Regions from separate parts of the Streptomyces sp. NPDC004065 genome, predicted to be linked through region 2. Evidence: riboswitches for the same ligand, from Rfam matches in the RefSeq annotation. Region 2 holds a riboswitch; the other holds the start of a gene.
The links. Region 2 has a riboswitch for glycine ahead of gcvP (aminomethyl-transferring glycine dehydrogenase). Riboswitches for the same ligand answer to the same signal wherever they lie in the genome.

Region 1: it holds a riboswitch for glycine, as region 2 does, so the genes downstream of both, gcvT (glycine cleavage system aminomethyltransferase GcvT) here and gcvP (aminomethyl-transferring glycine dehydrogenase) in region 2, are expected to answer to the same signal.

What each region holds. Positions count from the first base shown of each region.
Region 1 is NZ_JBJDQT010000014.1:139,800-150,304, forward strand. Features, by position in the region: gene ACI2LW_RS17385 (enhanced serine sensitivity protein SseB C-terminal domain-containing protein) at 1-731, opposite strand, end outside; gene ACI2LW_RS17390 (enhanced serine sensitivity protein SseB) at 837-1,640, opposite strand; gene ACI2LW_RS17395 (AAA family ATPase) at 2,600-3,298, opposite strand; glycine riboswitch at 3,471-3,571, shown strand; gene gcvT (glycine cleavage system aminomethyltransferase GcvT) at 3,771-4,910, shown strand; gene gcvH (glycine cleavage system protein GcvH) at 5,063-5,440, shown strand; gene glyA (serine hydroxymethyltransferase) at 5,464-6,741, shown strand; gene ACI2LW_RS17415 (L-serine ammonia-lyase) at 6,897-8,264, shown strand; gene ACI2LW_RS17420 (phosphatidylinositol-specific phospholipase C domain-containing protein) at 8,390-9,427, shown strand; gene ACI2LW_RS17425 (glycoside hydrolase family 25 protein) at 9,521-10,075, shown strand; partial or broken gene ACI2LW_RS17430 (NADPH-dependent F420 reductase) at 10,153-10,505, opposite strand, start outside.
Region 2 is NZ_JBJDQT010000007.1:208,024-218,528, forward strand. Features, by position in the region: gene ACI2LW_RS11595 (hypothetical protein) at 1-77, shown strand, start outside; gene ACI2LW_RS11600 (DUF5999 family protein) at 517-723, shown strand; gene ACI2LW_RS11605 (amino acid transporter) at 1,059-3,008, shown strand; gene ACI2LW_RS11610 (molybdopterin-binding protein) at 3,044-3,436, shown strand; gene gcvP (aminomethyl-transferring glycine dehydrogenase) at 3,577-6,462, opposite strand; glycine riboswitch at 6,639-6,734, opposite strand; gene ACI2LW_RS11620 (PRC-barrel domain-containing protein) at 6,848-7,225, shown strand; gene ACI2LW_RS11625 (DNA polymerase IV) at 7,418-9,097, opposite strand; gene ACI2LW_RS11630 (MerR family transcriptional regulator) at 9,235-9,918, opposite strand; gene ACI2LW_RS11635 (bifunctional nuclease family protein) at 10,103-10,505, opposite strand, start outside.

The sequences.
Region 1 (10,505 bases), on a different contig from region 2:
GCCTCGCGGTCGTAGAAGGGGCGGGAGTTGACGCGCAGCCACATCGCCACCGGGTCGTGCTCGTCGGACATCGCGACCGTCGACACCGGCAGGCCGTCGGGGACGGCGCCGACGGACTGCCGCATCATCGCCCGCACCGAGTCGACGGCGGGCGGCGAGGTGTCGTACACCTCCAGGCCGATGGCGAGGTACGGCGCCCCCAGCGCGGGCTGCACCCAGGCGCGGCGCAGTGAGCGGACCGCCGGGGTGCGGTGGGCGTTCTGGGCGAGCAGGGCGTAGAAGTGCGGGATCTCGATGGCCGGTTCGGACAGCCGCAGCGGGCCGGCGGGCTGGCGGTCCAGGCCGGTGGCGATGCGCCGCAGGTCCAGCCAGGGGATGCCGACGCCGCCGCCCGGCGCGTGCGGGTTGAGCCACAGGCCGTAGCGGTCGGGGTAGAGGGCGCGGGCCACCTCGAGGCCGTCCACCACCTCGAACGAACGGTTCCAGCCACTGGCCGACAGCTCCTGGGCGGAGGTGACGCAGGGCGCGTAGCTGTGGCCGTCGACCTCCATGTGGCCGTACTGGGCGTCCGGCGCCCCGGACTGGCCGTGCCACAGCAGCATCCAGACCTGGCCGGAGGACGGGGCCGCGAGGGCGCGCAGCAGCGCCTCGTAGGCGTCGTAGCGGCCGGGCGTCACCTGGCGCAGCATCTGCTCCACGTGCCCGGCCGCGGCCGTGCCGCTCGCGCTCACCTTTGTACCGCCCCTTCGTGCAACCAACGTTTCGCCGAGCCGGGCTCTAGCTTAAAGCCGCCCGGCCGCCCGGTACGGGGTCAGGTTTCACGCCACTTCGGCGCCTCAGGGGCCGTACTGGTAGAACGGCCGCACGCGCTCCCTCATCCACTCGGCCACCGGGTCGTCGGTCACGTCCAGCAGGACCAGGTTCACCGGCCAGGCCACCGGCACCCTGGCCAGGGCCCGGCCCAGGGCGTCCAGGGGGCGGACCCGCAGGTCGCCCTCCCACTGGGACAGTTCGACGCCGACGAACATCACCGGGTCGGCCGTCTCGACCGCGGCCAGGCAGCGGCGGGCGGTGCGCACCACGCCCGTCGCGGCGAACTCCTCGGAGGCGGCGGAGAGGAAGTCCACCGGGTCGTCCTGCCAGTCGGGCTCGAACAGGCGGACCCGGCCGCCGGTCGCGGGGCCGTCCAGCACGGTGCGGCCCGCCCGGCACAGGTCGGCCACGGCCGCGGGGGGCAGCGGGACGCCGACCACGCCCTCGGGGTTGATCGCGAGCCCGACCTGCGCGGGCAGTCCGCGCGCGAACTCGACGGCGGGCGCGACGGTGTACGCCATGTGGGAACCGGCGACCCGGCGGAGCTGCTCCTCGGAGCTGAACACCGGCACGTACGCCTGGCCGTCGATCTCCATGGTGGGCAGGTCGAGCGGACCGGTGCCGGGGCCGCCGCCGTTGGGCAGGGGCACCCACAGGAAGCTGCGGCCGAGCACCTCGACGATCCGGCCGCCGGCCGCCGGGACGCCCAGGGACGCCGACAGCACCTCCTCGAGCTCGTTGCCGGGCCACCCGCCGTGGGGGTGGGGGTGCGCCTGTGCCGGGAAGTCCGAGGAGAAATCCGCGGAGAAGCCCGCCGGGAAGTCCATCTGCCTACCGCCTGCCGAGAACCACTGCTGTGCCCGAAAGGCTAACGGTTCCCGCCGGGGCACCCGCCCGGCGCGTTCCGCCCGGGCACGGCACACCGGCGGGCCCGGGCACCGACGACACCGGCCCCACACGCCAGCCCGCCCGCCGCGTTCCCCACGGGTACGGCACACCGGCGGGCCCGGGCACCGACGACACCGGCCCCGCACGCCCGCCCGCCCGGCGCGTTCCCCACGGGTACGGCACACCGGCAGGTCCGGGCGCCGACGACGCCGGCCCCGCACGCCAGCCCGCCCGCCTGCCGCGTGCGCCCGCCTGCCTGCCGCGGGCGGGCCGCGGGGCCGCGTCGGCGCTCGCGGTCGCGGGCGCGCCAGAGGTCACGGTCACGGCAGAGGGCGCACTCGCACCGGCAGTCCCGGCCGCGACCCCGACCGCACCGGGGGTCCCGGCCGCACCGGCGGCCTCGCTCGCGTCGGCGGCCCCGACCGCACCAGCGGTCCCATCCACCGTCTCGTCGGCGGCCCCAGCCGCGCCAGCGGTCGCGGGCACGGCGGCGGTCGCGGGCACGCAAGAGGTCACACTGGCACCGGGAGTCCCGGTCGCGACCCCGGCGGCACCGGCAGCCTCGCTCGCACCGGCGGCCCCGGTCACGGCCACGGCCGCACCGGCAGTCCCAGCCACCGTCGCGTCGGCGGCCCCAGCCGCGCCAGCGGTCGCGGGCACGGCGGCGGTCGCGGGCACGGCGGCGACCGCGGGCACGCAAGAGGTCACACTGGCACCGGGAGTCCCGGTCGCGACCCCGGTCGCGCCAGCGATCCCGGTCGCGCCGGCAGTCGCACCGGCACCCGCGACCCCGGCCGCACCGGGGGTCCCGGCCGCACCCGCGATGCCTGTCGCGCCGGCGGTCGCGGTCACGCCAGAGGCCGCACGCGCACCGGCGCCCCCACTCGCGCGCCTCGCCTCACCCCGTGAAGCCGATGCGGTGCAGGGTGGCCGCCGCGGCGCGGTCCAGCAGGGTGGCCGAGGCGCAGCCCGCCGGGAGGTCGCCCTGTTCGGCCGAGCGCAGCAGGCGGGCGGTGGCCCTGCGGTGGCGCAGGAAGGCGTAGCGGGAGACGCCCCGGCCGCGTGCGCGCTGGCCGGCCAGCGCGGTGCCGGGGGCGACGTCCAGCAGGAGCAGGTGCAGGGTGCCGCCGCGGCGGCGGGCGGCGCGGGCCAGCCAGGACCGGACCCAGGTCTGGGTGCCGCAGTCGTGGACCACCAGGCCCTCTCCGGTGCGCAGGGCCCGGCGCAGACCGGCGTAGTGGGCGAGGCGGACCAGCGGGCGGTACACGGCGTACGGGAGGCGGTGCGCCAGCCGGGCGTCCCAGCGCTCGCGCATGTCCTGGGAGTCGATCCGGGTGCCGGGGACCGCGCGCCGCATCAGGGTCGACTTGCCGCTGCCGGGCAGCCCCGTGATCACGACCACGTCGCGCGGGCCGAAGAGCAGCGCGCGCGGGCCGTGGCCGGCCGGCCGGCCGCGCAGGTCGCGGACGACCGGGGCGGGCCGCCCGCCGCCGCGCTCGCGGGCGGGCGCCCCGGGGCGCGGGGGCAGGCCGAGAGCCTGCTCCGGCAGTGCGAGGGCTGGGGTCGTGGCGCAGGCCGCGGTCCTGTTCACCGTCATCGTCCTCCCCTGGGGTGGTGGCAGTGCACCTCCCCGTCGAGTGCAAAGAGAAGGTAATGCGAGGTCTTCCCTCTTTTCGTGCGCGTACGGCCACAGGCCGGTTACAAAGGCGGCCCTGCCGAGGGCGCCCCGGGCGTGCAATGATGTCGGCGTCAACTGCATACCGGCCGCTTGAATCCGCGCGGGAGAGTCCCCAGCCGTCCGTCTCGCTGGGGCGCCGAAGGAGCAAGTCCCTCCCTTGAATCTCTCAGGCACCATTACCGCGTGGGCGAGGCACATCTGAAAAGCGGGCCGCTGCCGCAGTGGCTCCACCCAAGGTGCAAGCCGTGACCGTCCGCCCGCCGGCGGGTCAGGGCGAACCTCTCAGGTTCCGATGACAGATGGGGAGGACACGAGATCCCTCCTCGTCCTCCCCCGCGCCCGGCCCGGACCGGACCGCGCGCGGGGACCCCATCGCCTTGGAGACCGACCGATGAGCAGTACCGAATCGCCGCAGCCGTCCCCGCAGCCGCGCCGCACCGCGCTCGACGCGCTGCACCGCTCGCTGGGGGCGACGATGACCGACTTCGCCGGCTGGGACATGCCCCTGCGCTACGGCTCCGAGCGCGACGAGCACCTGGCCGTGCGCACCAGGGCGGGCCTGTTCGACCTGTCCCACATGGGCGAGATCACGGTCACCGGCCCGGCGGCCGCCGCCCTGCTGGACCACGCCCTGGTGGGCAACATCGGCTCCGTCGGCGTCGGGCGCGCCCGCTACACCATGATCTGCCGGGCCGACGGCGGCATCCTCGACGACCTGATCGTCTACCGGCTGGCCGAGACCGAGTACATGGTCGTCGCCAACGCCGCCAACGCCCAGGTGGTGCTCGACGCGCTCACCGAGCGGGCGGCCGGCTTCGACGCCGAGGTCCGCGACGACCGTGACGCCTACGCGCTGATCGCCGTCCAGGGCCCCGAGTCGCCGGGCATCCTCAAGTCCCTGACCGACGCCGACCTGGACGGGCTGAAGTACTACGCCGGCCTGCCGGGCACGGTCGCGGGCGTGCCCGCGCTGATCGCGCGCACCGGCTACACCGGCGAGGACGGCTTCGAGCTGTTCGTCGCCCCGGCCGACGCCGAGAAGCTGTGGCGGGCGCTGACCGACGCCGGCGAGGGCGTGGGGCTGGTCCCGTGCGGGCTGTCCTGCCGCGACACGCTGCGCCTGGAGGCGGGCATGCCGCTGTACGGGCACGAGCTGACGACCGCGCTGACCCCGTTCGACGCGGGTCTGGGCCGGGTGGTGAAGTTCGACAAGGAGGGCGACTTCGTGGGGCGCGAGGCGCTGGCCGCCGCCGCCGAGCGTGCCGCCGCCAGCCCGCCGCGGGTGCTGGTCGGCCTGGTCGCCCAGGGCCGCCGCGTCCCCCGCGCGGGGTACGCCGTCGTCGCGGACGGCGAGGTGATCGGCGAGGTCACCTCCGGCGCCCCCTCCCCCACCCTGGGCAAGCCGATCGCCATGGCGTACGTCGACGCCGCCCACGCCGCTCCGGGCACCCCGGGCGTGGGCGTGGACATCCGGGGCAGCCACGAGCCGTACGAGGTCGTGGCGCTGCCCTTCTACAAGCGGCGGAAGTGACACCGTCGTGAGCAGCAGGGCGTGAGGGCGGGGCGCACGCGGGCACACGCGTGCCGCGCCCGCGCCGGGAACCGGCCCGCCGTGTCCGGTCCCGCACGCCCTTCGCAGGTCCCCATCCATCAGCACCCCCCGCGTACAGGAGAATCCAGGCCATGAGCAACCCCCAGCAGCTGCGCTACAGCAAGGAGCACGAGTGGCTGTCGCCCGCCGAGGACGGCGTGGCGACGGTCGGCATCACCGAGTTCGCGGCCAACGCGCTCGGCGACGTCGTCTACGCCCAGCTCCCCGAGGTCGGCGACACGGTGACCGCGGGCGAGACCTGCGGCGAGCTGGAGTCGACGAAGTCGGTGTCCGACCTGTACTCCCCGGTCAGCGGTGAGGTCACGGAGATCAACGAGGACGTGGTGAACGACCCGTCGCTGGTGAACTCCGCGCCCTTCGAGGGCGGCTGGCTGTTCAAGGTGCGCGTCTCGGAGGAGCCCGCCGACCTCCTTTCCGCCGACGAGTACGCCGCCGAGACGGCGGGCTGAGCAGCGCGACGATGACTGAGCAGATGAGCGTTCTGAACACCCCGCTGCACGAACTCGACCCGGACGTCGCCGCCGCGGTCGACGCCGAGCTGCACCGCCAGCAGTCCACCCTCGAGATGATCGCCTCGGAGAACTTCGCCCCGGTCGCGGTCATGGAGGCGCAGGGCTCGGTCCTCACCAACAAGTACGCCGAGGGCTACCCGGGCCGGCGCTACTACGGCGGCTGCGAGCACGTCGACGTGGTCGAGCGGATCGCCGTCGACCGGATCAAGGCGCTGTTCGGCGCCGAGCACGCCAACGTCCAGCCGCACTCGGGCGCCCAGGCCAACGCGGCCGCGATGTTCGCGCTGCTGCAGCCCGGCGACACGATCATGGGCCTGGACCTCGCGCACGGCGGGCACCTGACCCACGGCATGCGGATCAACTTCTCCGGCAAGCTCTACGACGTCGTCGCCTACCACGTGGGCGAGGACGGCCTGGTCGACATGGCCGAGGTGGAGAAGCTGGCGAAGGAGTCCCGGCCCAGGCTGATCGTGGCCGGCTGGTCGGCGTACCCGCGGCAGCTGGACTTCGCCGCGTTCCGCCGGATCGCCGACGAGGTCGGCGCGTACCTGATGGTCGACATGGCGCACTTCGCCGGCCTGGTGGCCGCGGGCCTGCACCCCAACCCGGTGCCGCACGCCCATGTGGTCACCACGACCACCCACAAGACGCTGGGCGGGCCGCGCGGCGGGGTCATCCTGTCCACCGCCGAGCTGGCCAAGAAGATCAACTCCGCGGTCTTCCCCGGTCAGCAGGGCGGCCCGCTGGAGCATGTGATCGCCGCCAAGGCGGTCTCCTTCAAGGTCGCGGCGAGCGAGGACTTCAAGGAGCGCCAGCGTCGTACCCTGGAGGGCGCCCGCATCGTGGCCGAGCGCCTGACGCGGGACGACGCCAAGGCGGCCGGCGTCGACGTGCTGACCGGCGGCACGGACGTGCACCTGGTCCTGGTGGACCTGCGCGACTCCGAGCTGGACGGCCGGCAGGCCGAGGACCGGCTGCACGAGGTCGGGATCACGGTCAACCGCAACGCGGTCCCGAACGACCCGCGCCCGCCGATGGTCACCTCCGGCCTGAGGATCGGCACCCCGGCCCTGGCGACCCGCGGCTTCACCGCCGAGGACTTCGCCGAGGTCGCGGACGTCATCGCGGAGACGCTGAAGGCGCCCGCCCCCTTCGGGGAGGCCGAGGCGCGGGCCCTGAGGGACAGGGTCGCGGCCCTGGCCGGCAAGCACCCGCTGTACCCGGGTCTGAACAAGTAAGTCACCGCACCCGCATCCGCACCCGCATCCGCACCCGCATCCGGAAAGCACCGCGCACGGCCGGAGAACCCGTCCGTGCGCGGTGCCCCGGCTCCCGCCGCCACCCCCGGCACCCCGCGCACCACCTCCCGCACCACCCGTACTGAGGAGTTCCCGTGGCCATCTCGGTCTTCGACCTGTTCTCGATCGGCATCGGCCCGTCCAGCTCCCACACGGTCGGCCCGATGCGCGCGGCCCGGATGTTCGCCCGCCGGCTGCGCGGCGAGGGACTGCTGGAGCACGCCGTGTCGCTGCGCGCGGAGCTGTACGGCTCCCTCGGCGCGACGGGCCACGGCCACGGCACCCCCAAGGCGGTGCTGCTCGGCCTGGAGGGCGACTCGCCCCGCACGGTGGACGTGGAGACGGCGGACGAGCGGGTGGAGCGGATCAAGGAGTCCGGCCGGCTCCGGCTGCTCGGCGAGCACGAGATCGCGTTCTCCTTCGACGACGACATGGTGCTGCACCGCCGCAAGGCGCTGCCCTACCACGCCAACGGGATGACCCTGTGGGCGTACGACGCCTCGGGCGCCGAGCTGCTGACCAAGACGTACTACTCGGTGGGCGGCGGCTTCGTGGTGGACGAGGACGCGGTGGGCGCGGACCGCATCAAGCTCGACGACACGGTGCTGAAGTACCCGTTCCGCACCGGGGACGAGCTGCTGCGGCTGACGAAGGAGACCGGTCTGTCGATCTCCTCGCTGATGCTGGAGAACGAGCGGGCCTGGCGCACCGAGGAGGAGATCCGCGAGGGCCTGCTGGAGATCTGGCGGGTGATGCAGGCCTGCGTGCGGCGGGGCATGTCCCGCGAGGGCATCCTGCCGGGCGGGCTGAAGGTGCGCCGCCGCGCGGCCGTCACCGCGCGCCAGCTGCGCGCCGAGGGCGACGCGGCCGCCCGCGCGATGGAGTGGATCACGCTCTACGCGATGGCGGTCAACGAGGAGAACGCGGCCGGCGGCCGGGTGGTGACCGCCCCGACCAACGGCGCGGCCGGCATCATCCCGGCGGTGCTGCACTACTACATCAACTTCGTCCCCGGCGCGGACGAGGAGGGCGTGGTCCGCTTCCTGCTCGCCGCCGGCGCGATCGGCATGCTGTTCAAGGAGAACGCCTCGATCTCCGGCGCGGAGGTCGGCTGCCAGGGCGAGGTCGGCTCGGCCTGCTCGATGGCGGCGGGCGCGCTGGCCGAGGTGCTGGGCGGCACCCCCGAGCAGGTGGAGAACGCCGCCGAGATCGGCATGGAGCACAACCTGGGCCTCACCTGCGATCCGGTCGGCGGCCTGGTGCAGATCCCCTGCATCGAGCGCAACGGCATGGCCGCGGTCAAGGCCGTCACCGCCGCCCGCATGGCCATGCGCGGCGACGGCTCGCACAAGGTCTCCCTGGACAAGGTCATCAAGACCATGAAGGACACCGGCGCGGACATGTCCGTGAAGTACAAGGAGACCGCCCGCGGCGGACTCGCGGTGAACATCATCGAGTGCTGAGCGCTTCCCCGCCCCCGGACCTCGTCCGGGGGTGAGGTGATTCCTGTTCCTCCAGGGGCTACCGCACGGTAACCGCCTGCCCCTACGCTGCGGCCAACTCGGCTACGGCGAAGGGGAGTTGGCCCATGCGTGTGGCAAGACGGCTGGCGGCGCTGGTGGGCGCCGCCGCACTGCTGTCGGTGGTGCCCGGCACCGCCGCCCAGGCGGACCAGGCACCGAAGTTCTCGCGGACCACGGCGATCGGCACGCACAACGCGTACGAGAAGGCCAAGTACACGTACTTCGCGCAGGCGCTGGACTCCGGCGCCTCGCTGCTCGAACTCGACGTCTACACCGACCCGTTGAGCAGGCGGTGGCGGGTGAGCCACAGCAACCCGCTGGGCAACGACAACAACTGCGAGGCCGCGCGGACGCCCGCCGAGCTCTACGGCAAGAGCCGCAACCAGGACCTCGGCGGCTGCCTGGACAACATCGCGGCCTGGCACCAGCTGCACCCGGACCACCGGCCGATCGTCTTCAAGGTGGAGATGAAGAACGGCTTCAACAACACCATCGGCCTCGGCCCGGACGAGTTCGACACGCTGGTGCGGCAGAAGCTCGGCAGCCTGGTCTACCGGCCGTCCGACCTGCTCGGCGGGGTGTACGACTCGGTGGACGCGGCCGCACGGGCCGACGCCTGGCCGTCCCGGGACGCGCTGCGCGGCAAGGTGCTGCTGGAGCTGATCCCCGGCACCGTGGAACAGGCCAACCCCTTCGACCACTACTGGACCGACCGCGAGTACGGCGACCATCTGCGCGACCTGTACGCGGCCGGGAACATCGGCGAGGCGCAGGCGTTCCCCGCGGTCCTCGGCGCCGCCGCGGGCGACCCGCGCACCGGCCGCTACGACGCCTCGATCCGCCCCTGGTTCGTGTTCTTCGACGGCGACGCGGCGACGTACGTCACCCAGGGGTACGACACGTCCTTCTACTCGAGGAACCACTACATCCTGATCACCACGGGCGCCGCCGGGGTCGCCCCGGCGATCTCCTCCACCGATCCCACCGACGCGGAGGTGGCCGCCCGTCTGCGGCTCCTCGCCGGCGCCCACGCGAGCGTCATCACCTCGGACTGGGCGGCCAAGCCGCCGTCCGTACTGGGATCGGTGGCCGACCGGAGCTGATGTTCGAACACCCCGAGGGGATCGGCCGTACGGGAGTCGGGGCAGAACTCAACCAACCGACTCCTCCCCCCACGGCACCTCAAGGGAGTTCGCATGCTGCACGGCATCGATGTCAGCGCGTACCAGTCCGCCACCTACGGCACGAGCGGTCTCTCCTTCGTCTTCATCAAGGCGACGGAGGGCCGCTCGTACGTCAACTCCAGGCTCAGCGCCCAGACCAAGCACGGCCGGGACGCCGGACTGGTCGTCGGCTTCTACCACTTCCTGTGGCCGGGCAACATCACGGCCCAGGCGGAGTACTTCGTCTCCCACGCCCCCGAGAAGGCGGGCGATCTGCTCGCCGTCGACTGGGAGACCACCGGTGAGGGCACCCACGCGTCCAACGCCGAGAAGGACCACTTCATCCGCAAGGTGAAGGAACTGCGCCCGCACCACCGGGTGCTCCTGTACACCAACCGGCACTTCTGGCTGAACGTCGACACCACCTCGTACGCCGGCGACGGCCTCTGGATCGCCGACTACGTCTCCGCCGGCCATCCGCGCATCAAGGCCAAGTGGCGTTTCCACCAGTACACCGACGAGCCCCACGACAAGGACGTGGCGAACTTCTCCAGCAGGACGGCGCTGCGGGAGTGGGCGCGCGCCTGAGCGGCACCGGCCCCGGCGCGGGCGGGACGGACCGGCCCCCGGTGCCGGTCCCGTGCGCTCCGGGGCCGGCCGTGCGGCTACCCGCGGAAGTCCGCCGTGCGCTCCGGGGACGCCTCCGCCAGGGCCTCGGTGACGGCGTCGACGCCCGCGCGCAGGCCGTAGACCGGGGTGCCGGGCTGCTGGCGCCAGGAGTCGTCGATGCCGCCGGCGTCCACCGTGTCGAAGCCGATCTCCTCGATCAGGGCGCGGACCTTCGCCTTGGCGGCGGGGTCGTCGCCGGCCACCGGGAGCGCCATGCGGTCGGGCGCTCCGGCGGGCCGGTGGCGGTCCAGGAGGTCCGCCGCGAAGGTGCCGTTGAACGCCTTGACCACCGGGTGGCCGATCCGGCGCTCGGTCCAGCGGCTCTCGGTGAGGCCCTCGTCCTCGATCT
Region 2 (10,505 bases):
CGCACCGGGTCGCGGAACTGCTCCCGGTCCTCACCCACCGGGCGACTCCCGTCCGGCTCCTGGGATCCCCCGCCTGAAATCCCGCGTTTCGATCAGCAATCCCGCATTTCGATCAACGACGTACGCCCTCGTACCCCGCTGCCGGATTTTCCGGGAGCGGGGTACGTCACGTTCACCGGGCGAATGCGCCGACCCGGCCCCGTGAATATGCTCATCCGAGCCGCATTACCCTCGCATGAGCCGGAAACGCCGTATGGCCCGACCTGACTAGCCCCATCAGGCCACCTCGAACCACCCGAAGAGACAGTGCAGTTGGACTGAACCGCTCGCGTGGGTGACGCGTCTCCAACCTGTGAGAAGCGGTGCTGCAAAATCCCTGCGGATTGACGCCCGTGGGGCAACACTGGTTTCCGACCGAGACTTATCAAACGGGGGGCGGCCATGGAGAATGCCACTAGCCGCGGAACAGACAAGACAGCCGTCACGGACCACACGACAGAACGAAAGATCCCACCCATGTGCCAGCACCAGCCGCCGTGCCCGACAGCCGACTCCGCCGACCGGGAATCCGCCCGCCTCGTGGCGCACCACCCGGAGCAGGGCTGGAGCCTGCTGTGCAACGGGGTCCTGCTCTTCGAGGACACCGGTGAGCTTCTGCCCGACGGTCAGATCATCGCTCCGCACCGCCCGCTGGGCGCCGACCGGGTGGTGACCGCCGCCTGAGCACACCGGGCGACGGCACGAACCGCCCGGCGGACCACAAGGGGCCGGACCGCACGCACGCGCTGCGAACCGGCCCCGACGCGTGTCCGGCAGCGACTACGGTCGGTAGCGGCCCCGGCACGCCGTCTTCCGTGTGTCTCCGGACCACCCCCGTGACCTGCGGTTCGGCACCCGCCGAACCGGCCGGCGCCGCCTTGGGCGGTCATTCTTAACGGAAGATTGACGCCCGCCCACCCCTGTGGCCGTGGGCGCGCGCGTCACGCTCTGCTTACGCTGGTGCTCCGTCCGCGTGAGGCCCGTTCCGCACGCCGAGCAGTACACCAGGAGCTGGGCCGATGGCCACCACCCAACACCCTCCCAGTCGGCTGCGCACCTGGATGCTGGAGGGCCTGTCCGACATGGGCAAGGGCGTGCAGCAGGCGCCGCACGCCGCGCCGGAGCCCCCGCACAAGGGGCAGCGCTGGTACCGCGTCATGTGCCTGACCGGCGTCGACTACTTCTCGACCCTCGGCTACCAGCCCGGCATCGCCGCCCTGGCGGCCGGTCTGCTGTCGCCCGTCGCCACCCTGGTCCTGGTCCTGGTGACCCTGGCCGGGGCGCTGCCGGTCTACCGGAGGGTGGCCCAGGAGAGCCCGCACGGCGAGGGCTCGATCGCGATGCTGGAACGGCTGCTGTCGTTCTGGCAGGGCAAGCTGTTCGTGCTGACGCTGCTGGGGTTCGCCGCCACCGACTTCCTGATCACCATCACCCTGTCGGCCGCGGACGCCTCCACGCACCTGATCGAGAACCCGCACCTGACGAGCGCGCTGCACGGCCGGCAGATGCTGATCACCCTGTTGCTCGTGGCGCTGCTCGGCGCCGTGTTCCTCAAGGGCTTCCTGGAGGCCATCGGCGTCGCGGTCGCCCTGGTGGGCGCCTACCTCGCGCTGAACGCCGTCGTGGTGGTGGCCGGTCTGTGGCACGTCGTCACCGCCGGCCATGTGGTCACCGACTGGTCCTCCGCCCTGAGCGCCCAGCACAGCAGCGTCTTCGCCATGATCGGGGTGTCGCTGCTGGTGTTCCCCAAGCTTGCGCTCGGCCTGTCCGGGTTCGAGACCGGGGTCGCCGTCATGCCGCACGTCCAGGGCGACCCCGACGACACCGAGGAGCGGCCGGCCGGCCGGATCCGGGACACCAGGAAACTGCTCACCACCGCCGCGCTGATCATGAGCGGCTTCCTGATCGCCACGAGCTTCATCACCACCCTGCTCATCCCCGCCGACGAGTTCCAGCGCGGCGGCAAGGCCAACGGGCGCGCGCTGGCCTATCTGGCCCACCAGTACCTCGGCAACGTCTTCGGCACCGTGTACGACGTCTCGACCATCGCGATCCTGTGGTTCGCCGGCGCCTCCGCGATGGCCGGGCTGCTCAACCTGATGCCGCGCTACCTGCCCCGGTACGGCATGGCCCCGCACTGGGCGCGTGCGGTGCGCCCGATGGTCATCGTCTTCACCCTGATCGCCTTCCTGGTCACCTGGATCTTCGACGCCAGCGTGGACGCACAGGGCGGCGCCTACGCCACCGGCGTGCTGGTGCTGATCAGTTCCGCCGCCATCGCGGTGACCATCGCCTCCCGCAAGGCGGGCCAGGGCAAGTGGACCGTCGCGTTCGCGGTGATCTCGGCGGTGTTCCTGTACACGACCGTCGTCAACGTCATCGAACGCCCGGACGGCGTGAAGATCGGCGCCTGCTTCATCGCCGGGATCATCCTGGTCTCGCTGCTGTCGCGGCTGGCCCGCGCCTTCGAGCTCCGCGTGACCAGCGTGACCCTCGACCCCATGGCGGAACGATTCATCAGGGACATGGCCAGCCGCAAGATCCGCTTCATCGCCAATGAACCGGGCAGCCGGGACCAGGCCGAGTACCGCGACAAGATCGAACAGATCCGCAGGGACCATGACATCCCGGACAACGAGGACTTCGTGTTCGTCGAGGTGACGGTCACCGACCCGTCCGAGTTCGAGGCCGGCCTGACGGTGCGCGGCGAGGTCCTGCACCACCGCTACCGCGTGCTCACCCTGGAGTCGTCCTCCATCCCCAACGCCCTGGCCGCGCTGCTGCTGCACGTCCGCGCCATGACCGGCTGCACACCCCACATCTACTTCGAGTGGACCGAGGGCAACCCGTTCGCCAACTTCCTGCGCTTCTTCCTGTTCGGGCAGGGCGAGGTCGCGCCGGTCACCCGCGAGGTGCTGCGCGAGGCGGAACCGGACCCGGCCAAGCGGCCCCGGGTGCACACCGCGTGACAGCATCGCCGCGCCCTGGGCCTATCGTGACCGGCATGCAGTCGTACACGATCGGCCAGGCCGCACGCCTGCTCGGCGTCAGCCCGGACACCGCACGCCGGTGGGCGGACGCCGGCCGGGTCAGCACCCACCGCGACGAGAGCGGGCGGCGCCTCATCGACGGACGGGACCTGGCCGCGTTCTCGGTCGAGCTCGCCCGCACCGGCGCCGAGGAGGCGCCCTCCCACACCTCGGTGCGCAACGCCTTCCCCGGCATCGTGACCGCCATCAAGCTCGGCGACGTCGCCGCCCAGGTCGAGATCCAGGCCGGTCCGCACCGGCTGGTCTCGCTGCTGACCCGGGAGGCCGTGGAGGAACTGGGCCTCGAGGTCGGCATGGAGGCCACCGCCCGGGTGAAGTCGACGAACGTGCACATCGACCGGGCCTAGTGCTGTGCCCGGACTGCCGTCCGGATCCGTACGGGTACGGCGTCCGGATCCGTACGGGTACGGCGTCCGGATCCGTACGGGTACGGGACGGGCCCCCGCCCGGTGTGGCGGGGGCCCGCTCGTGAGCCGGTCCGGTTCGCTCAGTCCTCGTACGCGTCCAGCGGCGGGCAGGAGCAGACGAGGTTGCGGTCGCCGAAGGCCTGGTCGATACGGCGCACCGGCGGCCAGTACTTGTCGGCGGCCTGGACCCCGCCGGGGAAGACGGCTTCCTCACGGCTGTAGGCGTGCTCCCACTCGCCGCCGAGCACCGCGGCGGTGTGCGGGGCGTTGCGCAGCGGGTTGTCCTCGGCCGGCCACTGGCCGGAGCCGACCTTCTCGATCTCGGCGCGGATGGCGATCATCGCCTCGCAGAACCGGTCCAGCTCGGCCAGGTCCTCCGACTCGGTCGGCTCGATCATCAGCGTGCCGGCCACCGGGAAGGACATGGTCGGCGCGTGGAAGCCGTAGTCGATCAGCCGCTTGGCCACGTCGTCCACGGTCACACCGGTGGACTTGGTCAGCGGGCGCAGGTCGATGATGCACTCGTGCGCGACCAGCCCGCCGGGACCGGTGTAGAGCACCGGGTAGTGCGGCTCGAGCCGCTTGGCGACGTAGTTGGCGGACAGCACGGCCACCTGGGTGGCCCGCTTGAGGCCCTCGCCGCCCATGAGGCGCACATAGGCCCAGGAGATCGGCAGGATGCCCGCCGAGCCCCAGGGCGCGGCGGAGACGGGACCGACCCCGGTCCTCGGACCGGCCTCGGGCTGCATCGGGTGGTTGGGCAGGTACGGCGCGAGGTGCGCGCGCACGGCCACCGGGCCGACGCCCGGACCGCCGCCGCCGTGCGGGATGCAGAACGTCTTGTGCAGGTTCAGGTGGGAGACGTCACCGCCGAAGTGACCGGGCTTGGCCAGGCCGACCAGGGCGTTGAGGTTGGCGCCGTCGACGTAGACCTGGCCGCCGGCCTCGTGGACCCGGGCGCAGATGTCGGCGACGTGCTCCTCGAACACACCGTGCGTGGACGGGTAGGTGATCATGAGCACGGCCAGCTCGTCGCGGTGCTTCTCGATCTTGTCCCGCAGGTCGGCGACGTCGATCTCGCCGTCCTCCGCGGTCTTCACCACGACGACCTTCATCCCGGCCATCACGGCGCTGGCGGCGTTGGTGCCGTGCGCGGAGGACGGGATCAGGCAGACGGTGCGCTGGTCGTCGCCGTTGGCGCGGTGGTATCCGCGCACCGCGAGCAGGCCGGCCAGTTCGCCCTGGGAGCCCGCGTTGGGCTGGAGGGAGACCTTGTCGTAGCCGGTGACCTCGGCGAGCCGCTCCTCCAGCTCGCGGATCAGCGTCAGATAGCCCTGCGCCTGCTCGGCGGGCGCGAAGGGGTGCAGCTGCCCGAACTCCGGCCAGGTGACCGGCTCCATCTCCGTGGTCGCGTTGAGCTTCATGGTGCACGAGCCCAGCGGGATCATGCCCCGGTCGAGCGCGTAGTCGCGGTCGGCGAGCCGGCGCAGGTAGCGCAGCATCGCCGTCTCGGAGCGGTGCTGGTGGAAGACCGGGTGGGTCAGGTAGGCGTCGGTGCGCAGCAGGGCCTCGGGCAGCGCCTCGGCGGCGGAGGCGTCCAGCGCGTCGATGTCACCGGTGACGCCGAAGGCGGACCACACGGCGCGCAGCTGGGCCCGGGCGGTGGTCTCGTCGCAGGCGATGGCCACGTGGTCGGCGTCGACGAGGTGCAGGTTGACGCCGTTCTCGCGGGCGGCGGCGACGACCTGGGCGGCGCGGCCCCGGACCTTGGCGGTCAGGGTGTCGAAGTAGGTCCCGTGCACGACCTCGACGCCGCCTGCCTTCAGGCCCTCGGCGAGGATCGTGGCGTAGCGGTGGGTGCGTCCGGCGATCGACCGCAGGCCCTCGGGGCCGTGGTAGACGGCGTACATGCCGGCCATGACGGCCAGCAGTACCTGGGCGGTGCAGATGTTGCTGGTGGCCTTCTCGCGGCGGATGTGCTGCTCGCGGGTCTGCAGGGCGAGGCGGTAGGCCCTGTTGCCGTCGGCGTCGACGGAGACGCCGACCAGACGGCCGGGCAGGCTGCGGGCGAACTTCTCCTGCACCGCCATGTAGCCGGCGTGCGGGCCGCCGAAGCCCATGGGCACGCCGAAGCGCTGGGTGGTGCCGACGGCGATGTCCGCGCCCAGCTCGCCCGGGGACTTCAGCAGGGTGAGGGCGAGCAGATCGGCGGCCACGGTCACCAGGGCGCCCAGCTCGTGGGCCTGGTCGATGACCGGCTTGAGGTCGCGTACGGCACCGGAGGCGCCCGGGTACTGCAGCAGCACGCCGTTGATCTCGCGCTCGGCGATCTCGGCGGGAATGCCGTCGCTGAGGTCGGCGACGACGACCTCGACACCGGTCGGCTCGGCACGCGTCTCGATGACGGCGACGGTCTGCGGCAGCGCGTCCGCGTCGACCAGGAACAGGCCCTTCTTGTTCTTGCCCATGCGCCGGGACAGCGCCATCGCCTCGGCGGCGGCCGTGCCTTCGTCGAGCAGCGAGGCGCCGGAGGTCGGCAGGCCGGTGAGGTCGGCGACCATGGTCTGGAAGTTCAGCAGGGCCTCGAGGCGGCCCTGGGAGATCTCCGGCTGGTAGGGCGTGTAGGCCGTGTACCAGGCCGGGTTCTCCATGACGTTGCGCAGGATCACCGGCGGGGTGAACGTGCCGTAGTAGCCGAGGCCGATCATGGAGCTGAGGACCTGGTTGCGGTCGGCGAGGGAGCGCAGTTCGGCCAGCACCTCGGCCTCGGTCCGCGCGCCGGGCAGGTCGAGCGCGTCGGCGTTCTTGATCACGTCCGGCACCGCGGCCGCGGTGAGCTCGTCCAGCGAGCCGTAGCCGACCTGCGCGAGCATCTTGGCCCGGGCCTCGTGGTCGGGGCCGATGTGGCGCTGTTCGAAGGGAACGCCCTGTTCGAGTTCGGAGAGCGGGATGCGCTGGGCGGTCATTGCGGAGGCCTCCTGGTCTGACACGACCTTCGAGGGACACCACGGCACGGGTGCCCCGACGGCCTCCCCCTCTGTCATCTCGACCTGAGAGCTTCACCGGGCCGCCCGCGGGGCTCCCGGCTTTCACCGTCGGTGAGAGCGGCGTCCCTCGACACCCCTCTGCTTTCCAGAGTGACCTCACCCGTGCGGTACGTGGGCCTGAGAGATTCCGGGGAGGATTTGCTCCTTCGGCGCCTCCGGTCGCCGCCGGAGGACTCTCCCGCACAGGGTCAGCAGCCAGTGCCAGCGTACCAGCGGGTGGGGCGCACGGGCCTTCGAGTGGCCGCTCGGCCCAATGTGCTCTTTTGTAGTGCTTACGGATGAGTTGCGACCAAGTGGAGGGACCGTGCAGACCGAGATCGATCCGCGCAACCTGATCGGCCGCAAGGCGTTCGACCGCAATGGCAACAAGATCGGCACGGTCGACGAGGTGTACCTCGACGACGCGACGGGCGTGCCCGAGTGGGCGGCCATACGCACCGGCCTGTTCTCGCGGGACGCCTTCGTCCCCCTGGAGCCCAGCGAACTGGTCGACGGCGCGCTGCGTGTCCCCTTCGACCGCGTCCTGATCAAGGACGCCCCCGACTTCGGCGTCGGCCGCCATCTCTCCCCCGAGCAGGAACTGCAGCTCTACCACCACTACGGTCTCGACGTGGCCTCTCCTCCCGGGCTCGTGGACCGCGATTTCGGCAAACTGGCGGGCTCGGGCACGGAGGAGACCTGAGAGCACCCCCCCCGGCGGCGTAATCCCCGCCGCCGGAACATCCGCCGTCCGTGCTCACGGTGGGTTCCCCGCCCCTTCCCCGCGCGGCCGCGGTCCCCGGCCGCCGAGGCGCGGCAGCCGGGGGCCGTGGCCGGCTCTCCGCGCGCCGTTGCGGCCACCGGGCCGGTGGCCGCAACGGCGGGCGCGGCCGGTTCACCCTCCCGGACCCGCCGCGGTCCCCGCGGTGGAGGCGCTGCCCCCGCCGGGGACGCGTTCCCCGGCGGGGGTGGCGTCGACGGCCGGCCCGGGGTCCCCGGCGGATGCGCCGTCCCCGGCCGACGCGTCTCTCGCAGCCGACGTGCCCTTCTCGGCCGACGCGTCTCTCGCAGCCGACGTGCTCCGCGCGGCCGGCGCGCCGTTCTCGGCGGGCGCGCCCGTCGCAGGCGACGGCCCGCCCGCGGCCTCGAAGCCCGAGGTCCCGAAGACCCCGGACGTGAAGTCCGGGGACCCGAAGTCCGCGGCGGGCACGCACTGGGGCGTCCCGGGTCTTCGGGGCACCAGGGGCAGCGGGTCCGCGGGCTCCAGACCGGGATCGTCCGTCCGGAACGTCCGCACGCGTCCCGGCTCCGAGTCGGGCGTCTCGAACCGGACGGTGACCCGGCCCAGACCGCTGCCCTGCACCCATCCGTGGCCGTACTCGCTGTGGCGCACGTCGTGACCGGCCGGCCAGCGCCGCTCCACGGGCGCGGCCTCCTCCGCCCGGGCGTCCGGCGGCTCCTCGGCGACCGCCTCGCTCTCCGCCGCGCTCGCCGCCCGCGCCCCCGCGGCCTGGGCGAACAGGTCCTCCTGGGTGTAGTCGGCCAGGCCGCTCACCCCCACACCGAGCAGTCGCACCCCGCCCGTGGTGTCGACCGAGTCCAGCAGCCGGGCCGCCGCCTCCCGCACCACCGCCGGGTCGTCGGTGGGCCCGCGCAGCGTCTCCGACCGGGTCAGCGTGGAGAAGTCGTACCGCCGCACCTTCAGCACGATGGTCCGGCCCGACAGCCCGGCCCCGCGCAGCCGCCGCACACACCGGTCGGCCAGCCGCTGCACCTCCAGGCCCACCCGCACCCGGTCGTGGATGTCCACGTCGTAGGTGTCCTCGACCGACACCGACTTGGCCTCGCGCTCGGCGACCACGGGCCGCTCGTCGCGCGCCAGCGCCATCGCGTACAGCGCGTGCCCGTGGGCCTTGCCCAGCAGCCGGACGAGTTCGTCCTCGCCGGCCTCGGCGATCTCGTCCACGGTGTGGATGCCGGCCCGTCGCAGATGGTCGCCCGTGGCCGGTCCCACGCCCGGCAGGGTCCGCACGGACATGGGGCCGAGCAGGGCCCGCTCGCTCCCCGGCTCGATCAGCACCAGTCCGTCCGGCTTGGCCTGCTCCGAGGCGATCTTCGCCAGCATCTTGGAGGCGGCCAGGCCCACCGAACCGGTCAGCCCCGTGACGGCCCGGATGTCGGCGCGCAGCTTCGTACCGGCGAGCCGGGCCGAGTCCGCGTCCCAGGCCACTCCCCCGGCCTCCAGGTCCACGAACGCCTCGTCCAGGCTGAGCGGCTCCACCAGCGGCGACAGCGCCCGGAGCAGCTCCATCACCTGGTCGCTGATGGAGCGGTAGAAGGCGAAGCGCGGCACGAGGTACGCGGCGTTCGGCGCGAGCCGCCGCGCCTGGGCCATCGGCATCGCGGAGTGCACCCCGAAGACCCGTGCCTCGTACGACGCGGTGGCGACCACTCCGCGCGGTCCGAGGCCGCCCACCACCACGGCCTTCCCGCGCAGGCTCGGCTTGGACGCCTGCTCCGCCGAGGCGAAGAAGGCGTCCATGTCGAGATGCAGGATCGTGGGCGCGGTTCGCACATCTACGATGCTGCACCACACCACTGACAACGGCCCCGTCGGGCGCCGCGCCGGCGAGTGAGGCCTTGGGGCAAACCGCCCGGTCCCGGTCTCAGACCGACCGGTCGCGGTTTCGGACCGTCCGGGTCGCGGTCTTCTCAGACCGCCCGGTTGCGGCGCCGGGCCAGTTCGTCACCGGGGTTGTGTCCCACCAGGGTCTCCCCGGTGTCGACGCGCTCGCCGTGCAGCTGGGACAGGGCGTTCTCCACGTCCCGCCGGACCACGCCGACCGCGATGCCGAAGACGCCCTGACCGCCCTGGAGAAGGGCCAGCACCTCGTCGGGCGAGGTGCACTCGTAGACCGTGGCGCCGTCGCTCATCAGCGTCACCCGCTCCAGATCACCGAAGCCGCGCTCACGCAGGTGCTGGACCGCGGTACGGATGTTCTGCAGCGACACCCCGGTGTCGAGGAAGCGCTTGACGATCTTCAGCACGACCACGTCGCGGAAGCTGTAGAGGCGCTGCGTGCCGGAGCCGTGGGCGGGCCGCACGCTCGGCTCCACGAGGCCGGTGCGAGCCCAGTAGTCCAGTTGCCGGTAAGTGATGCCGGCCGCCGCGCAGGCCGTGGGGCCCCGGTAGCCGATCTGCTCGGACGCCATGGACGTCGCCCCTCCGCCGCTCGGCACGGCCGTCGGTCGTTGCGGAGCACGGTCGGCGGCGCTGCCGTGCGGGAGAAAACCCCTGCCCGGGAGGGACCGAGAGCTCGGAGGAGGGTACGGACCGCTTCCCCCGACACCGCGTCCGGGGGCACCCCCAGCCGTACCGTCGCCGCTGCTTCCCACGCCGACCTCCGTCCTTGACCTGCCTCCTCGACGGTAGGCAGTCACCACGGGTGCGTCAACGATCGCCACACTCGCCACGCCGAGTGATAATCACCCTAAGAGTGGTTTCCCGTATCCCGTCGCGGGGAAAGGCTAGCCGAATGCGCTTGCTGCCGGCCGCGGGACGTTCGCCGCGAGGCCCGGATCACTGGCTGCTGGTGCCGAAGTCCTCCGGTGAGATCTGGTCGAGGAACTCGCGGAACTTCTCCACCTCGTCCTCCTGTTCGTCGGGGATGGCGATGCCGGCGTCGTCGAGCACCGTGTCACTGCCGTAGATCGGCGTGCCGGTGCGCAGGGCCAGCGCTATGGCATCGGAGGGACGGGCGCTCACCTCGACGCCGCTGGCGAAGACCAGCTCCGCGTAGAAGACGCCCTCACGCAGATCCGTGATGCGCACTTCGGTGAGCTCCTGGCCGACGGCCTCCAGCACGTCCTTGAACAGGTCGTGGGTCAGCGGCCGTGCGGGGGCCATGCCCTGCTGGGCGAAGGCGATGGCCGTGGCCTCCCCCGGTCCGATCCAGATGGGGAGGTAGCGGTCGCCTCCCACT